DNA from 2 places in the Paenibacillus sp. JJ1722 genome. Region 1 is predicted to be linked to the other one. Evidence: riboswitches for the same ligand, from Rfam matches in the RefSeq annotation. Region 1 holds a riboswitch; the other holds the start of a gene.
What was found. Region 1 has a riboswitch for S-adenosylmethionine ahead of metA (homoserine O-acetyltransferase MetA). Riboswitches for the same ligand answer to the same signal wherever they lie in the genome.

Region 1 (9,694 bases):
CGGAACGCCGTGCTGTTACACTAGGTAAACATACGGACATCAATCCGGCGGTACGTCGGTATTTGAACCGTCTTTCCGATTATTTCTTTGCCGTTGCTCGCACAGCGAATGTCCGTCAGGGTGTGCCCGATGTCGAATATGTGCGCAGCAAAAAAGTGTTCCGCAAATAAGGAGGCAACCGGGAATTTGTGATGAGCTTGTACTATGAACCTATCGTATATACGATCCCTCCTGAGGAGGAGGGCATGCTGTTGAAGACTATTTTACAAAAACGTATGAACATTTCTCGAAAGTTAATATCCAAACTCAAGCTGACCGAGCAAGGTATTATGCTGAACGGGACACGTGTGTACATCAGCGTTAAGGTAAAGTCCGGGGATCAAGTAGAAATTCGCATGGAGCGCGAGCGTTCTGATGATATTTTACCTGAACCCATTCCTTTTGAGATATTGTTTGAGGATGAACATTTGTTAGTGGTGAACAAGGCGGCGGGTATGATTGTCCATCCGACTCACGGTCATTACACAGGAACACTGGCTAATGGGGTTGTGCATTATTGGCAGGCCAAGGGAGAACTGTTCCGGTTTCGTCCTGTTCATCGTCTTGATCAAGAGACGACGGGTGTGCTGGTAGTAGCCAAAAATCCGTATGTACACCAGCATATTTCTGAGCAGATGATTGCGGGAACGGTGGATAAGCGCTATACGGCTCTGGTGCATGGGCGTCCTGAGCTGCAGGAAGGTAAGGTAGACGGACCAATTGACCGCAGCCCGGATAATCCGCATTTACGTATGGTGACCCCGGATGGTTATCCTGCCCTTACGCTGTATAAGCTGGAGGAAGTGTGGAACGGGGGAAGTCGCATCGGACTAAAGTTGGAATCCGGGCGTACGCACCAAATTCGAGTGCATATGACTTATATCGGTTGTCCGTTGATCGGAGATAAAATGTACCGGATTACACCCGATGATGCTGCGCAACGTGAGCGATATGATCAGCTTGATGCCAGGATGCCTCGACAAGCCTTGCACGCCTCAGAGCTTTCCTTGGAGCATCCTGTAACCGGGGGGCGGCTGACGTTCTATGCTCCTCTACCTGAAGATATGGCTGAAATGCAGGAGCTATTAAGAGCGCAATATTTTTCAGAATAAAATATAAATAAGCTATCAAAACCAAATGGAGGTTAATCTAGCGATGAGCCAACTGAAAGTATATCAGTATTCTAAATGCAGTACCTGCCGTAATGCAGTGAAATGGCTGCAAAACAAGGGACATGAGACGGAACTTATTCCTATTTTTGAACAGCCGCCCGGCCCGGAGGAATTGGAAGATTTAATTCGAAAAAGCGGGCTGGAGCTAAAAAAGTTTTTTAATACAAGCGGTGAGGTGTATAAAGAGTTAAAGCTGAAAGATAAACTTGGAGACATGAGTCGTGAAGAGCAAATTTCGCTTTTATCCTCGAATGGTAGATTAATCAAACGCCCGATTGTAACCGACGGGAACAAAGTAACGATAGGATTCAAAGAGGAAACATTTGAGGGCACATGGGAAGCTCAATAACGCCCAATTTACACTCACGATATGTTATACTGTGGGGGTTAAATATTATGATGAATGGGAGCAATACAATCTGTGACACAACGCAATGAACAATCCGTAATGCTGGTTGACGGCATGGCCCTGCTATTTCGCGCTTATTATGCAACCGCCGCAAACGGTTATATCCGTCGTACAAAAGCTGGGGTGCCAACGAACGCCATATATGGTTTTATTCGATATTTTTGGGACGCAGTCCAAACGTTTAATCCTACACATGTCATTTGCTGCTGGGATATGGGCGGAACGACATTCCGTGGGGAACATTTTGCTGCGTATAAAGGAAACCGAGCCGACGCACCGGATGATTTGATTCCCCAATTTACATTGATTCGTGAAGTGACGGACAGCCTCGGCATTCCCAACATTGGAGCGGAAGGCTTTGAAGCCGATGATTGTATCGGTACGCTTGCACGTCATTATTCGCAAAATGAGGACATGGATGTAATGATTCTCTCAGGAGATCATGATTTACTTCAATTAGTGGATGAGCGGACACGGGTCATTATTATGAAAAAAGGGCACGGCAATTATATGGTATACACCCCGGAGACCCTGCTGACTGAAAAAGGGCTTAAGCCACGTCAAGTGGTGGACCTTAAAGGCCTGATGGGGGATGCAAGCGATAATTATCCCGGAGTACGAGGTATTGGCGAGAAAACGGCACTCAAGCTGGTTCAGGAATACGACTCTATTGAGGGCATTCTGGAGAATCTGGATCAATTAACACCCTCGGTCCGTAAAAAAATTGAGAGTGATTTGGATATGCTGCATCTTTCACGCAAACTTGCTGAAATTCACTGTGGTGTACCTGTAGCATGTGCTTTGGATAGCTGTCTGCTGACGCTGGATCACGTGCAAATTGTAGACAAGTTTGAGCAGCTTGAAATGAAAAGCTTGTGTACATTGATGGGTGTCGCAACCGGATCTTAATAAAGCTGTTAGGCTTGATACGGACAATTTAAGTAAAGTAAGTAATATAGGGATGCTGACGCTTGGTGCGTTAGTGTCCTTATTTATATACCCATATGTCGACGGAGTTATATAGTCATGTGAAGGATTATATACAATTGCAATAAGGGGATTGACCTCAGGTACATTTCAGGTGAATATAGTGGAGAGAGAACCGGATTATCGAAAGGGGACAACAGCAACTATGACAGTATTGGGAGCAATTGAGGCAGGCGGTACCAAATTTGTATGTGGAATTGGCAACGAACGTGGAGAGGTACTGGAACGGGCGAGCTTTCCAACAACCACCCCAGCAGAAACAATGGAGAATGTCATCGCATTTTTTGAAGGCAAGGGCATTGAAGCATTGGGCGTAGGCTCGTTCGGGCCGATTGATCCTATCGAAGGTAGTGATACATATGGCTATATTACAACAACGCCAAAGCCACATTGGGGAAATTACAATCTGATTGGCAAACTGAAAGAGCATTTTGATGTGCCTATGGGGTTTGACACGGATGTGAATGGAGCAGCACTTGGTGAGTCTATTTGGGGTGCCGCCAAAGGATTGGACAACTGTCTGTATATTACGATAGGTACAGGCATCGGGGCGGGTGCTTTGGTTGGTGGAAAGCTGATACATGGATTATCCCACCCGGAAATGGGGCATATTCTGGTACGTCGTCACCCAGAAGATACTTACGAGGGGACATGTCCTTATCACGGAGATTGTTTGGAGGGACTGGCAGCAGGTCCTGCGCTCGAAAAAAGATGGAAGGTTAAAGGACATGAGCTTTCTGTCGATCACTCGGCCTGGGAAATGGAAGCGTACTATCTGGCACAGGCTTTAATGAGCTATGTATTAATCCTGTCACCGCAAAAAATTATTATGGGCGGGGGAGTGATGAAGCAGGACCAACTGTTCCCGCTCATTCGTACCAAGCTTCAAGAACTTTTGAACGGATACGTACAGCATTCGAGTCTGGCAACAGATATTGAGCAATATATCGTATCTCCGGGATTGGGTGACAATGCTGGATTGTGCGGTGCTCTGGCATTGGCAAAGGAAAAGCTGAATCATTAGAATTTATGGTTGACGGCACTCCAAGGTACGGTTATTATATAGGCAACAGTATAGTACGGCTCAAAAAGGGAAGCACCTTTCTTGCGAATACGCAGGATGGGTGCTTTTTTTTGCGTTTTTGTGTTGTGCGGGACTGTCTTTCAACGATATGAGGGAGGAAGAAATCATGGATATTGTATTTTTAAATCGCTTGTCCAAACGAAATGAACAGGGCTATGAGGACTTTGCTCAGGTATGGATTGGGCAGCATGAAGGGGGATGGAGTGCAGGCTGGAGCACACAGCATGTCCCGGATGAAAGTATAGACGACCTTTGGTATGAGGGCAGCTTGTGGCAGGAATTACTACATGTATACCGTCATGAGCTGGCGCTCAAAATGGCTGAGGGCTATAGGCCCTTAATCCATGGCGTATTTCATGAGCAAGAAGGATCATCAGGACGAGGACAAACGCTGCAAAAGCTGTATTGCTACAGTGATTTGTTTCCACGTGATGAAGTGTATGAGCAGTTGACGATGTGGAGACGGCAAAAGGCAGCAACGGAACGAAAAGCACCTTATTTTATCGCTACGAATCGGCTGCTTCGACTCATTAGCGTCTATCTTCCCCATACCGAAGAAGAACTGTTGGAACTGCCTGGTATGGGGCAGGGTAAAGTGTCGCAATATGGGACGGAGCTATTGGCTATTACGACACAAAATGACCGGACCACACCATTTCCGTTAAACTGGGTAACAGAGACGCTGGAAGAAGAAGTTTTTTTGTCATGGCTATACAAGCAAAAAGAGAACCAGTACAGGCAGGAGCTGAACAAATTCAGCCTAACTAGAACGATTATCGAAGGCATTTCGGACGGTCTTTCACTGGAGCATATCGGAATGAAGACAGGTTTGCATCGTAGAGAGATGATTGAAGCTGTGGAGCATTTGGACAGGGATGGCATTGATATGGAGAAGCTGATCCGCAAGGAATTGGTGAATGTATCTGAGGAAGAGCAGGCAGCCATCTGGTCTGCTTATGAAGAGTTGGGGGATGCGCTGCTCAAGCCCGTCATGCTGAAAGTGTATGGGGAAGAAAAGGCAACCGAAACAGGACTGGATCAAATTTACGAGCGTCTGCGTCTGATCCGTATACGGTTTCGTCATCAGCAGGTACCCGACCGACATGTTGGATAATATAGAACTGATTGAATAAAGCTGAAGTATTAAAGTACATTCAGGGTTCAACATACTAAAAAGCAGCAGCGAGTTCCACACAGGACACGGCTGCTGCTTTTTATGACCAAGCTGAAAATCGAAAAAAGTATCCAACTCGGTACTTTTCCCCCTGTTCTTTTTAAACCCAGTCTTTCTTGCGGAAAATACAGAACATACTGACACCTAATGCCACCATAATACCAATGACGACAAAATAGCCATAACGTGTATGAAGCTCAGGCATATTATCGAAGTTCATCCCATATATTCCGGTAATGACTGTCAATGGCATAAATACGGTCGTAATTGCCGTAAACACACGCATAATTTCATTGGCACGGTTGGCGATACTGGATTGATAAGCTTCTCGAAGGTTACCCATCAAGTCGCGGTAAGTTTCAAAAGTCTCCGAAATTTTCACAGCATTTTCATAAATGTCGCTGAAATATTTTTGCAATTGATCGTCGATGAGCCGCAAATCCCGTTTGTTCAGGGTATTGATGACTTCTTTTTGTGGACCCAGCACTTTTTTCAGCCACAGAATCTCACTTCGTAAGCCGATGATTTCGTTCAAATGCGACTTTTTCGTATGCATTAGAATATCTTCTTCCAGCTTCTCAATGCGGACCTCAATCCGGTCACCAACCAGAAAATAGTTGTCAACAATCAAGTCGACCAACAGATACATAAAACGGTCAGGCTGGCTGACTTCTTGCTCCCACAGCATAGGCTTGAGGGTACGAAGCTCATTTATTTTCTGCTTGGTCACCGTAATGATAAAATGGCGGCCGAGAAAAATGTTCAAAGCTCGCAAAAATATTTCTTCATCATCAAAACGAATGCTATTTACAACGATAAAATAATGGCTTTCATAAATTTCAATCTTCGGACGCTGTTCTTCTTCACTCAAACAGTCTTCTACTGCAAGATCATGCATGGAAAATAAAGGCTGAAGCACTGCCAAATCATCGACATCGGCATCAATCCAATAAAAACCTTCTGCCGGTGCAGTAAGCGCCATTTCAATTTCTTCGACAGGGGTAAAAACCCCGTTGTTGACCAAACGGATTTTCATATATGTCACTCCTTATGCTCCGTCGTAACGGAAATACGTTTACCTTAAGCATAAGGAATGGACTCAGTTAGCCAGTTAGCCGGTGCGGGTAAGCGTGCACTCCCATCAAAAGCCGGAGGCTTTTGGAGCATGCAGAGCCTGGCGTCCCGTCTTTCGGCAAGCTGAAGTCATTCCTATGCTGTTGTTCAGGGATCGCCGCCTATTCGGACTCGGGTCGCCTTCCATTCCGGATTCACCTCTCAAATGTTCTTTTTTAGATTGCCACAGTATCGCAGGAAACACTCAAATCTGCACTACTGCTCCATATTTTTGCCTAATAGCACTTGTATAGTATAACGCTCGGCCTACGGCCTTTCAAGCGCAAAATCATGGGCTAAATCAACAGTAGTGGCAAGAGCTTCAACGATAGGAGGGATATGATTTAACCTATGGAAAAGGTAGACAAAATGTGAATGCAGGGTACAAATTTAAAAGTCCCATCTTGACGAAGCCCAGCCGATGCATTAAAGTGAACAACAAGAACTTTGTGAACCTAAAATGAATATAGCGAAATCTTATCAAGAGCAGGTGGAGGGACTAGCCCGATGATACCCGGCAACCGGCGATTTTAATCGCACGGTGCTAATTCTTGCAGGACGCGCGCTTTGTACAAAGAGCGTTGCCCTGACAGATGAGAGAGGCGCATATGGATACAAATATGACCTTTCTCTAACCTGAGAAAGGTCTTTTTATTATATGCCCGGCATCTCAACAAGACGATTTTCGCAAAACTTACCGAACAAGGAGTGAGTTTACATGCCGATTAAAATCCCAGACACGCTACCTGCCAAGGAAGTGCTGGAGGGCGAAAATATTTTCGTAATGGATGAAAGCTTGGCTTATCATCAGGATATTCGTCCGTTGCGTATCGCCATTTTGAATTTAATGCCGACAAAGGAGACGACGGAAACCCAACTGTTGCGCTTGGTCGGCAATACGCCGCTGCAAGTGGACGTCACGCTGGTGCACATGAAATCTCATGTATCCAAAAATACATCGCAAGAATATTTGAACATGTTCTATAAAACGTTTGACGAGATCAAGAACAGTCGTTTTGACGGCATGGTCATTACAGGAGCCCCGGTTGAACAGCTTGAGTTTGAGGATGTGAACTACTGGGAGGAGATCCAGCAAATCTTTGAATGGACGAAAACGAATGTAACTTCGACCATGCATATCTGTTGGGCCTCACAGGCAGGCTTATACCATCATTTCGATGTCCCTAAATACGGGCTCGACTACAAATGCTTTGGCGTATTTCCACACACCGTGATTAAACCTAAAGTAAAATTGCTACGCGGCTTTGATGAATTGTTTTATGCTCCTCACTCCCGACATACTGAGGTTCGGCGGGAAGATATTGATCATATTGCCGAATTAGAAGTTTTATCCGAATCCGAGGAAGCTGGAGTGTACCTCGTAGCCACGCTTGACGGTAAACAAATTTTTGTAACTGGGCACTCTGAATATGACCCGCTTTCCCTGAAATGGGAATACGACCGCGATGTGGCCAAAGGAATGGATATTGAAGTCCCCAAAAATTATTTTCCTAATGATGATCCCAAGCGCACACCACCCTCAATCTGGCGGGCACACGCCAATTTATTATTCTCGAATTGGCTGAACTATTATGTATACCAAGAAACACCTTACGATATCGGGCCCCAGATTTAAAAAGGGGCTTGTAGTTTACCCTTGTACAGTACCACCTTGCAGTAGCGCAGCAGTATAGTCTTTGACATCCATTTTTGCAGGATATGTTATAGCACCCACTATGGAAGTTAACAGGAGGATTCATATGAGTGAGAAACAGTGGAAAATCGAAAGCAGATTGGCACAAATCGGTTCAGTAGAGGAGCCAGTAACCGGGGCTGTTAATTACCCGATTTACCAATCTACGGCGTTCCGCCATCCCCGTCTAGGTCAAAGCACAGGATTTGATTACATTCGGACGATCAATCCTACGCGAAAGGTACTGGAAGAGGCTTCTGCAGCACTTGAATCGGGTGATGCAGGTTTTGCATGTAGCTCAGGTATGGCGGCGCTGCAAACGGTATTTGCATTGTTTGGACAGGGAGATCACCTCATTGTATCGCTGGATCTGTATGGCGGGACATATCGCTTGCTGGAGCGTATTTTATCTAAATTTGGTGTAACAGCAAGTTATGTGGATACGAATGATCTTGAAGCACTCGAACAGTCATGTCGACCGAATACCAAAGCTGTATTCATAGAAACACCTACAAATCCGTTAATGATGATCACTGATATTCGAGCGGTTGCCGAGTGGGCATCACAACATCAGTTGCTTACCATTGTAGATAATACGCTGCTAACCCCATATTTCCAGCGGCCATTGGAGCTGGGCGCGGATATTGTGGTACATAGCGCAACCAAATATTTGGGCGGACACAACGATGTGCTGGCAGGGTTGATCGTAACCAAAGGCAAAGAGCTATCAGCTGAAATTTCCTTCCTGCACAATTCCATAGGGGCCGTGCTTTCCCCGAGCGACTGCTATCAGTTGATGAAGGGGATGAAGACGTTAGCGCTGCGTATGGACCGACATCAGCATAATGCAACAGTGCTATCTAACTATTTACTGACGCATCCGGCGGTGGCGGAAGTATTTTATCCAGCTCTCGAAGGCCACCCAGGTCGTGAGATTCAAAATAAACAATCCAGCGGAAATACGGGTATCTTCTCCTTTAAAGTAAAGGATGCTCGTTATGTGGAGCCTTTGCTTCGTCACATTAAGCTCATTGCGTTTGCGGAAAGTCTCGGCGGTGTGGAATCATTAATGACCTATCCCGCTGTGCAGACACATGCGGACATACCAGCAGAAATTCGGGATGCAGTCGGGGTAGATGACAGGCTGTTGCGTTTCTCCGTCGGCATTGAGCATACAGACGACCTAATTGAAGATTTGCGTTCGGCGCTGGAAGCGGCACGTCAAGAAGTAGAAGGAGGGGAGCAGCAATGATAGAGGATGCGAGAAGGATCGGCCAGGATCTGGACAAAGAGCGGAAGTTCGCTACCAAGCTGCTGCATTTCGGCTCTGAAATTGACAGTGTTACGGGGGCTTCGAGCGTCCCGATCTATCAAGCTTCTACCTTTCACCATCATGATATTTTTAATCCTCCACAGCATGACTATAGCCGTTCAGGTAATCCGACACGACAAGCTTTGGAGGATTATATCGCCTTATTAGAAGGCGGAGCTAGCGGTTTTGCCTTTGCATCAGGTATGGCGGCCATCTCTACTACATTTATGCTCTTGTCTGCTGGAGATCATGTCATTGTTTCCGAGGACGTATATGGAGGAACATATCGACTGCTGACCTCCATTTTGAAACGGATGAATATCGAAACGACCTTCGTTGACATGACGGACCTCAACCATGTGAAAGAGGCGTTGCAGGAGAATACAAGGGCTGTATATATGGAAACCCCGTCCAATCCGACACTCAAAATTACCGATGTAGCAGGAATAACCTCTTGGGCACAGGATAACGGACTTTTGACGCTATTGGATAATACTTTTATGACACCTTATTATCAACGTCCGATTGAGCAGGGTGTCGATATTGTATTGCACAGTGCGACCAAGTTTCTGGGCGGACACAGCGATGTGCTGGCAGGACTTGCAGTAGCACGTACCGAATCGCTGGGGAGACAAATCAAGCAGCTCCAAAATGGACTGGGTACCGTGCTGGCTCCGCAGGAGTCATGGTTGCTCATGCGCGGTATGAAGA
Region 2 (9,694 bases), 2.9 Mb from region 1:
ATCCGCGTATGTTGCAAAAGGTACTGCGTCCGTTAATGCGTCTACAGCGTGAGTCCACAGGACAACGAGGCTAAAAGAGCCCCCCAGTCTTTCAGTGGAAAGGTTGCAAGCTGTTATGGGCAACGTGGGCCATTGCTGTTTTTTGAATGCCATGACGATGCTCATGGCGCATGGCAAATAACAGCGGTCGCCTTGGTTCGCTGAGATGTCCAAGTGTGGAGCCGTCCTGAAACCAGTCATACCGGGGGATTGGATCATAAGCTGTATCGGACCAGACGGCGTTCAGCTCCGGACTGTACAGACGTTGTCCTGGCGGTAGCCATTCATGTGCTAAAAGCGTTGCACTTTCATCTGGAGAGTGCAGCGCTTTTTGTTCATTCGGTGTGAACAATCCGGGCCAATAGTCGCTGCGTGAACCTGTATGCGGCACACTGTTAGCGAATGCGGATACCTGGTCCAGCACCTGCTGATGGCCAAAGAGCATAGCATAGAGACTTTTGCCAAAGCCGATCCGCTCGTCCAAATGGCCGAAACGCTCCATTACTAGTCCAGCAAGTCCACCGTTCAGTCCAAGTGGAAATATAACCTGATTTAGCTGGAGCCAGTCATGCAAATAAAAGCCCGGCTTGTGTGTCACAAATTTTTGGAAATACGGATCTTTTACCACACGTCCTTCAATATAGTTTTGTTCATTAATGATGAGCGCCACAGTCAACAGAGAGCTATCCCGCCAAGCCCAGAAACGTTCCCAAAAGGGCTTCATGAATGGCGAAACGTGAAAATAAGGCAACAAGTGAAAGCAACTCCGACCCAAATGACGGCTGTGCATGTAAAGTTGCAACTGCGGATAAGCGTCTTGAAAAATAAGGGCGTTACAGCGCTCCAGTAGCCGATACAGCCATTCCTTTTCCTGTTCGCCGAACAGGTTGCCAATCAGTCCCCCTTTCAGATCGGTCATATTATAGCCGCCATTACGAGAAACCAGGTGGGCCAGTAATGCCCAGTGTAACTCCGGGTAGCCACGATAGCATTCAAGGTAAGCGGCAGTGCGGGTGACGTTGCTGCGATTCTCCTGTGCTGTATCGTTCTTGATCCTCTCCAGTAGCTCACAGTCTGTTTCGCATAAGGGCATATTCAGAGAAGAGGGACGCGTAGCGGGTCCGTTCACCAACATTATCGCTTCAGCTTCATTCATAGCGGCCTGTGCCGTATGATAATCCCACGCTAGTTCACGCAAGGGGGAGCGTAATTTGCGGGATTCGGTCCAAGCCGCCCGTTTGCCCTCCCAAGCTTCCTCTGCAACACGGGGAACGGAACCCAGTAACTTTAGCCCTCCTTGAAGCTGTCGAGATGCTGTATGGAGCCATTCGGTAAGAGACATGACTAAATTAACCTCCTTTCCAACTGCAAGCTTCCCCGTATCCTGCCAAGTATGTTGGGTATGCTGTTAGGATGTCGACGCTTATGTGGATTCTTAAGTATATCTTTAGTATGCCTCAATGAGAGGGCTTCCAATCGGCATGTGAGTAGAATGGGGTAGTGTGCAAAAGCTTCACTTGGCGTTACAATAGAAAGTGCAATCTTTTCAGCACAAAAAGAATTTAAGGAGGAATCATCCATGCAAAAAATCGTCTCTCATGAAGACTTTAATAAGGCAATATCCACTCCGGGCGTTACGGTGGCTGTGTTTAAGGCGGACTGGTGTAAGGATTGTCATTTCATCGATCCGTTCATGCCTGATGTGGAACAACAATATGCAGATAAGCTTACATTAATTGAGATTGATGTAGAACAGGCCGAAAGCGTCAGTCAAGAGCAAAATGTATTGGGGATTCCTAGCTTTATCGCTTACAGTGAAGGGCGAGAACTGGTACGTCTGGTGAACAGACTGCGCAAATCCCGCGAAGAGATTGAGCAATTTTTGGATCGGGCTGTTGAAGTCCACGCGAGCTTAGCAAAATAACATCAAGACATTCAGAAAGCCGCTTCCTTCTCAGGGGGCGGCTTTCTCACGGACACGTTCACATTTTGTCAACAAAGCTCGTATGTCAAGGAACGATATATCAGTTATAATTACATTAAGTGATCATTTCACAACATATAAAGTGAATAAATATTATATTTGGAAGGATACGGGTGAATTCTTTGAATAACAAAATCAGAATATTAAAATGGCTGGCACTCGTAACATGTATTGTCATGTTTTTGGCTACCTTCGGTGGAGGTGTCGTGACGCGAACGGATTCTGGTCTCGGCTGTGGCCGGGAATTCCCGCTGTGCAATGGTAAGCTGGTTCCGGCACATACGATCGCATCCCTTATTGAGTTCTCTCATCGCTCCGTCAGTGCCATGGCCGGGATTCTTTCTATCGCCTCATTTGTTGGCTTTTTGCTGTTTATGAAGCATCGGAAGGATTTGCAGCTATTCTCGCTGCTCACGCTCATGTTTGTCATCATACAAGGTGCAATGGGGGCGTTGGCTGTCGTCTTCTCCCAATCGGCTGCAGTCATGGGACTGCATTTTGGCTTTGCGCTTATCGCCTTTGCCAGTGCGACTATGATGACGTTGGGGGCCTGGCAGGAGCATGCAGATTCACGCCACACCCCGCGTCTGATTCCTGGGCCTGTCAGTCGGGGCTTTCGTAACTTTATATGGTTATCGACGATCTATACCTATATTGCTGTCTATTCAGGGGCGTTGCTTAGTCACTCGGTCATCCAGAAGGTTGTAAATATTGGGGGCTTCATATCTCCACTGCTGCTTCATCAGATTTCAGCTGGTCTGCTGTTCGTCATTATCTTGGCTGTGGGTCACTACTCATACCGTTATCACCCGAACCACCGGGATATCCGTATATTGGGTGTCGTATCGGTCTTGTTAATCTTGCTTCAAGTGGTGATTGGAATTATCTTGTTGTACGTCAACAAACCTGAAATCTACATGTTTATCGTGCTGGGACATATGCTGGTGATTGCATCGTTGTTCTCCATCTTGGCTTATCTGAGCTATCGTGTATGGCAATTGTCACCGGACCGCAAGCTTGTTCCGACCCAAGCACAACGTACCTAAGCGTTTCATAGATCATAGTCAAGCGGATTTTTGCCCAAGAGGCGTTTAAACACGTATAATAGTATATAAGAAACAAACCAGGCCCGCGAGTTTCTCGAGGGCTTGATTTGCTTAGGAGGAGTCGTCCAGTTGATCTACCAGAATTTGCGCCAATTTATTGAAGCGCTGCGTAAAGAAAATCATCTTAAAATTATAGAGGCACCTGTCGATCCTTACCTGGAGCTGGCTGAGATTCATCGAAGAGTCATTGAGGAAGAAGGGCCGGCACTTCTGTTCACGAATGTAAAAGGAACCCCGTTTCCTGTAGCCAGTAATCTGTTTGGCACAAATCGCCGTGTGGACATGGCTTTTGGTCCGCGCCCAGAGCAACTGATGGATGCGATTGTAGGAGCGACCAAAACATTGTTTCCACCTACACCCAAAGCATTGTGGAATGAACGTGGCCTGATTAAGGACATGCTAAAAGTAGGGCTAAAAACAGTATCTCATAGCGAGGCCCCTGTATTGGGAGTTCGCCGTACAGAGGCTCCGCTGGCACCACTGCCTAAAGTGACCAGTTGGCATGAGGATGGAGGGCCGTTTATTACGCTTCCACTCGTGTATACTGAGAAGCCAGGTCAGCCCAAGGATCATAATTTGGGGATGTACCGCATTCAGATTTATGATGATCAGACGACGGGCATTCACTGGCAAATTCATAAAGGCGGCGGTTTTCATTATCATGAAGCGGAACTGCGTAATGAGCCATTGCCTACGACGATTATCATCGGTGGCCCGCCTGCCCTGATTGCGTCTGCCATTGCGCCAGCACCGGAAAACTTGCCTGAGCTGTTGCTGGCTTCGCTTATTATGGGAGGCAAGCTGCCCATGACAGAAGACCCGCTCGGGGGTCACCGGATTCCAGCAGAAGCAGAATTTGCAATCAGCGGTTATGTACCGCCTCATGAACGCCGTCCGGAAGGCCCGTTTGGTGATCATTTTGGCTATTACTCATTACAGCATGATTTCCCTGTATTTCATGTCAAACATATGCATCACCGCAAGGATGCCATTTATCCGGCAACCATTGTAGGTAAGCCTCGGCAAGAAGACTACTATCTCGGTGAGTTTTTGCAACGTCTGCTGTCGCCTGCATATCCGCTTGTGATGCCTTCCGTCAAGTCCCTGTGGGCGTATGCGGAAACGGGTGTACATGCGCTAGCAGCGGCAGTCGTACGTGAAAGCTACTCCCGTGAAGCGCTTGTATCCGGTTTTACTATTTTGGGTCAAGGTCAATTGTCGTTGACCAAGTTCCTGATGCTGACGGATCGAGTAATTGATTTATCTGACTTTAACCTGCTGCTGGAAACCATTCTGGAGCGATTTAATCCAGCAAGGGATTTATTTATTTTCAATCACACGTCACACGATACACTCGATTACACAGGCCGCAAGCTGAATCATGGTAGTAAGGCGATTCTGATGGGGATAGGTGAGCCTGTACGTGAATTGCCTCGTGCTTATGAGGGAGGCGATCTGCCGGGAATTCGTGAAATTGAGCCCTATTGCGGAGGTTGCCTCGTCGTATCGGGTGCGTCCTTTGAGCAGGAGCCTGAGCTGGCGGCACGTGTTTTGGAGCGATTAGCAGCGGGTGAGCAAGAGTGGCCGCTCGTCTTCATTGTGGACGATGCCAAAGAAGTCGTTCGCTCTCAAGCCTCGTTCCTGTGGACGGTATTCACACGCTTTAACCCGGCTACGGATATGTACGCGGACAGCGAAGTGCGTTTGCATCATCTGAACTATAAGCTGCCGATTGTAGTGGATGCGCGTATGAAGCCAGGGTATCCGGATGAGGTGTTACCGCGTGAGGATATTGTGAAGCTTGTAGATCAACGATGGACGAGTTATTTCGCTTGACGCCCTAATTAAACCTACAGCCGGATTCTACATTTATAAGGAGGCGTAAGCATGATACGCAAGCTACTGGGTGAGCCACCACGTGTGAACAAAGGCATCCTGCTAGATGCCATGAATAGCATGTCAGATATGTTGAACCTGCTGGAGCGGCAAATTCAGGCTGGTGGAGATCCGACCCACGATTTTCGGAAGGCGGATATTTTGACACGCGGTCTAATGTCATCTCTGGATGAACTGGAGCAGAGCCATCATGCTGCCGCCTTTTTCCGTATGAAAGTGAAAGCTGGATATGCTGAAGATATGAGCGAGGATGAAAAATCCGACTATGCATTATATGTTTTCTTTTATAAAGATGGGTTTGTGAGGGTATTCTCCATTTTAGATAAGCTGGGCAACTGGCTAAATGATCTGTGTGATTTAAAAACAGGGCAGTATAAGGCTCACTATTCGTATTTTACCGTGTTGCGGCAGCTCAAGTATCTCAAAATGCATCCTGTATTGACCGATAATTTAATTGATATCAAGGACACATACAACGATGCCATCAATCGGCTGCGTAAGCGTCGGAATACGGAGATACACTATATGAATACGGAAATGCAGGATGATCTCTGGCAACGACACCGAGCTTTGTATGGAAAAATCCAACTGGAGGACCTCGATCACCATTTAGAAGATTTGCAGCAGGGCTTGGAAATGGTGTGTCGGTCGCTGTCAAACGCCTTTACTTATACTGCGAAACAATGGGAGAACCGGGCAGTACGCCCAAAAATATGATAGAAAATATCCTTTGACAAAGCAATGTAAACTATCTATACTGAAACCTAGTTTCAGAAAAATGCTTGAATTATGTTTTTTTATATAAACTTAACGGACAGCTAAAGCTGGAGTTTAACATATTTTTCTTATCCAGAGAGGTGGAGGGACTGGCCCGATGAAGCCCGGCAACCCGTTCTTTCCCGGTGTAATACACTGGGAGGGAACATGATGGTGCTAATTCCTACAAAACCGCTAGAGTTATAGCGATTTTGGCAGATGAGAAAAGGTTCGCAAGGTGGGGCCCTTTTCATTCTGTGAAAGGGGCTCTTTTTTGTATAAATAAATAGCGATTTTATACAATCCTGAGAGATGACAACTGGTTAAAAGGGTAAGGAAGAAGTGAAGGGGGTCGCAGCACGTTGATAGAGCTTAAGCAGTTAACCAAGCATTATGGCAAAGGCAACCGACGCGTTAATGCGCTATCTGGGTTGAATCTTTCTATAAAGCGTGGAGAAATATTCGGAGTGATTGGTCACTCCGGGGCGGGGAAAAGTACATTGATCCGCTGTATTAATTTATTGGAACGCCCTACTTCAGGCGAAGTATGGGTAGACGGGGTAAACCTCGCTACTGTGAGTCAATCCCAGTTACAGAAGCAACGTCGAAAAATCGGAATGATTTTTCAGCATTTTAATTTGTTATCTTCGGCAACGGTGTATGACAATATTGCATTTCCTTTGCGGTTGGTTAACACTCCCAGGGAAAAGCTGGACATGAAAGTTCGTGAGCTGCTGGAACTGGTGGGTCTGGAAGAACACAGTGGAAAGTATCCGTCACAGCTCTCAGGTGGACAGAAACAGCGGGTAGGAATTGCACGGGCGCTGGCTAGTGATCCTCATGTATTGCTGTGTGACGAAGCGACTTCAGCGCTTGATCCGCAGACGACGGGGTCTATCCTGAAATTGCTGTTGGATATTAATCAGCGCTTTAATTTAACCATCGTGCTGATTACACATGAAATGCATGTCATTCAAAGCATTTGTGATCGAGTTGGCGTCATTCATCAGGGCGACATCGTGGAGCAAGGCCCAGTGGCGGAAGTATTTTTGAAGCCACAGCACCAGGTAACCAAGGACTTTATCCAACGGGAGTCAGAACATCCCGAGGAGCTGCAAGCAGCGATTGCGGCAGCAGGTGGCGGTGAGTCGGCGCAGGTGGTACGTATCTCCTTCTTGGGCAGTAAAACATATGATGCGATTCTGTCGCGTACGGCTCGAAGCACTGGTGTTGATTTTGCGATCTTGCAGGGAACCATATCTACGATTAAAAATGTACCCTATGGACAGCTGATCGTTCGTTTTGAAGGAAATCATGAGGATATAGAGCAAACGCTGCGCGAAGTGTCTGGGCAAGGACTTGATGTGGAGGTGATCGGACAATGAGCGAACTTGATTTTTCACAAGTGAGTTGGGAAGAGCTAGGGAATTCTACTCTGGAAACCCTTCAGATGCTCGGGGCATCCGCTTTGTTCACCCTCATTATTGGTTTGCCGCTCGGTATATTATTGTTTCTGGCGAGTCGCTCCTCGTTAACTCTGATGAAGGTGATATACATTGTATTATCATTCATCGTTAACATTTTACGTTCCGTACCATTTATTATTTTGATCGTTGCACTTATTCCTTTTACACGATCGCTGGTAGGTACCTCGACCGGGGTGCTTGGAACCATTCCGCCGTTGGTTATCGGGGCTGCCCCATTCTTCGCACGTCTTGTCGAAACGTCTCTGCGTGAAGTGGACAAGGGTGTCATTGAAGCCGCACAAGCGATGGGTGCCTCGACAGGACAAATTATCCGGCGTGTGCTGTTACGTGAGGCACTTCCGGGTCTGCTCGCTGCATTAACCATTACCGTCGTTACACTCGTATCCTACACGGCAATGTCCGGGATGATCGGGGGCGGTGGACTGGGTACACTGGCTATCAACTACGGCTATTATCGTTATGAAACGGCTGTCATGATCGTTGCGGTCGTGCTGATGGTCGTATTGGTACAATTGCTGCAAATGGCGGGAGATCGTCTCGTGCGGCATTATACTCGAAAATAGGGAAAACATATAGATATCCTTATTGATCAGGACGTCTGATCCTGAATATTACAAATTATTGGAGGGGTAATAACATGAAGAAATGGGTATTGGCTGTACTAAGCTTGACATTAATTGCGGTGCTGGCGGCTTGCGGTACAAAGAGCACAACATCGGATACAAACAATGCGAACCAAAATACAGGCGGATCACCACGTGAAGTGGAGCTGAAAGTTGGAGCTTCTCCTGTGCCGCATGCGGAAATTTTGGAAGCGATCAAGCCTCAGTTGGAAAAAGAAGGGGTTCGTCTCCAAGTCGTTCAGTTTAACGACTATGTACAGCCGAACGTACAATTGTTTGACAAGCAACTGGATGCTAACTTCTTTCAACATGTACCTTACCTGGATGTGATGAACAAAGAGCGCAAAATGGATCTGGTTTCTGTGGGCGCAGTTCATTTGGAGCCATTCGGTATCTACTCCCAAAAATATAAAAAGCTTGATGAAATCCCAGATGGCGCAACTGTAGCCATTCCGAACGATGCGACAAACGGAGGCCGCGCATTGCTCTTGTTGGAGAAACAAGGTCTGATCAAGCTGAAAGACGCAAGCAACATTGAAGCTACGGTAAAAGATATTACTGAAAATAAGAAAAACCTGAAATTCAAGGAGCTTGAGGCGGCTATGCTGCCACGTCAGTTGCCTGAAGTGGATATTGCGTTGATCAACACGAACTACGCTCTGGAAGCGAAGCTGAATCCAACGAAGGATGCACTGGCACTGGAAGATAAAGATTCTCCTTATGCTAACGTTCTGGTAGCACGTCCTGATAATAAAGATTCCGAAGCGATTCAGAAGCTGATCAAAGCTTTGCAATCTCCAGAAACTAAAAAATTCATCGAAGATAAATACCAAGGCGCGATTATTCCAGCATTTTAAGCAGGGAACGAGAACGCATTGCACGCAAACCCCAGATTCTCTTGAACAAGAGGACTGGGGTTTCTTTTTGGATGGAGTTGTAGGGGAAGCTTAAATATTTTATACTTGGGGGTGACCGTTCTCTGTGAACAGGAGGAAAATTGTTGAGAGATAAAGTCGCATTCATAACCGGCAGTGCCAAAGGTTTAGGTAAAACGACCGCTTTGCGTCTGGCGGATGAAGGCTGTAATATTGCGCTAAATTATGTGCATAGCCAAGCAGAAGCCGAAGCGCTTAAGCGGGTGATTGAGTCTAAGGGAGTACGCTGCCTGTCTTTACAAGGGGATATCTCTGTTCAGGAAGATATCACGAGGCTGATTGGTGAAGTACAGGATCGGCTGGGTGGAGTCGATATTATGGTGAACAATGCCGGACCGTTCATCCGGGAACGCCGTCTGTTTGCGGATTACAGTGTAGCTGAGATTCATGCCATGATACAAGGAAATCTGGTTGGTACCATGCTGCTGGATCATTTGGTATTGCCCCACATGCGTAGCCAGCAATGGGGACGTATTATTCATTTTGGCTTTGGTCATGCTGGAGAAGCAAGGGCTTGGCCGCATCGCGCCGTCTACGCAGCCGCCAAGGTGGGGCTGGTGTCTTTTACAAAGTCACTGGCTGTAGAGGAAGCTCCTTATGGCATTACGGTCAATATGATCTGTCCAGGGGATATCCGAGGAGCAAATAAGGAAATGTCAATCGCCGATGTCATCGGCATGCAGGATAAAGAGACACCGCGTGGACGTCCGGGGAGCGGGGAGGACATTGCGCGAGTGATCGCCTATTTATGTGAGGAGCATTCGGATTTTATAACAGGCAATATTATGGATGTATCGGGAGGTTTAGATCCCATTCGCCCAACCATATAAGCTTAAGTGATCCTTCAGACGCTGTAACACAAAAAAGA

Region 2: another riboswitch for S-adenosylmethionine. It lies ahead of ACM1ND_RS21820 (methionine ABC transporter ATP-binding protein); the one in region 1 lies ahead of metA (homoserine O-acetyltransferase MetA).

What each region holds. Positions count from the first base shown of each region.
Region 1 is NZ_CP182500.1:1,742,032-1,751,725, forward strand. It holds gene ACM1ND_RS07730 (cob(I)yrinic acid a,c-diamide adenosyltransferase) at 1-170, shown strand, start outside; gene ACM1ND_RS07735 (RluA family pseudouridine synthase) at 192-1,151, shown strand; gene ACM1ND_RS07740 (arsenate reductase family protein) at 1,195-1,560, shown strand; gene ACM1ND_RS07745 (5'-3' exonuclease) at 1,633-2,529, shown strand; gene ACM1ND_RS07750 (ROK family protein) at 2,753-3,631, shown strand; gene ACM1ND_RS07755 (HRDC domain-containing protein) at 3,798-4,805, shown strand; gene corA (magnesium/cobalt transporter CorA) at 4,966-5,901, opposite strand; SAM riboswitch class I at 6,453-6,578, shown strand; gene metA (homoserine O-acetyltransferase MetA) at 6,697-7,614, shown strand; gene ACM1ND_RS07770 (PLP-dependent transferase) at 7,739-8,923, shown strand; gene ACM1ND_RS07775 (aminotransferase class V-fold PLP-dependent enzyme) at 8,920-9,694, shown strand, end outside.
Region 2 is NZ_CP182500.1:4,902,642-4,912,335, reverse strand. It holds gene ACM1ND_RS21850 (putative polysaccharide biosynthesis protein) at 1-74, shown strand, start outside; gene ACM1ND_RS21845 (DUF2515 family protein) at 92-1,381, opposite strand; gene ACM1ND_RS21840 (thioredoxin family protein) at 1,619-1,963, shown strand; gene ACM1ND_RS21835 (COX15/CtaA family protein) at 2,137-3,069, shown strand; gene ACM1ND_RS21830 (UbiD family decarboxylase) at 3,199-4,965, shown strand; gene ACM1ND_RS21825 (Cthe_2314 family HEPN domain-containing protein) at 5,017-5,742, shown strand; SAM riboswitch class I at 5,868-6,007, shown strand; gene ACM1ND_RS21820 (methionine ABC transporter ATP-binding protein) at 6,144-7,166, shown strand; gene ACM1ND_RS21815 (methionine ABC transporter permease) at 7,163-7,831, shown strand; gene ACM1ND_RS21810 (MetQ/NlpA family ABC transporter substrate-binding protein) at 7,906-8,748, shown strand; gene ACM1ND_RS21805 (SDR family oxidoreductase) at 8,892-9,656, shown strand.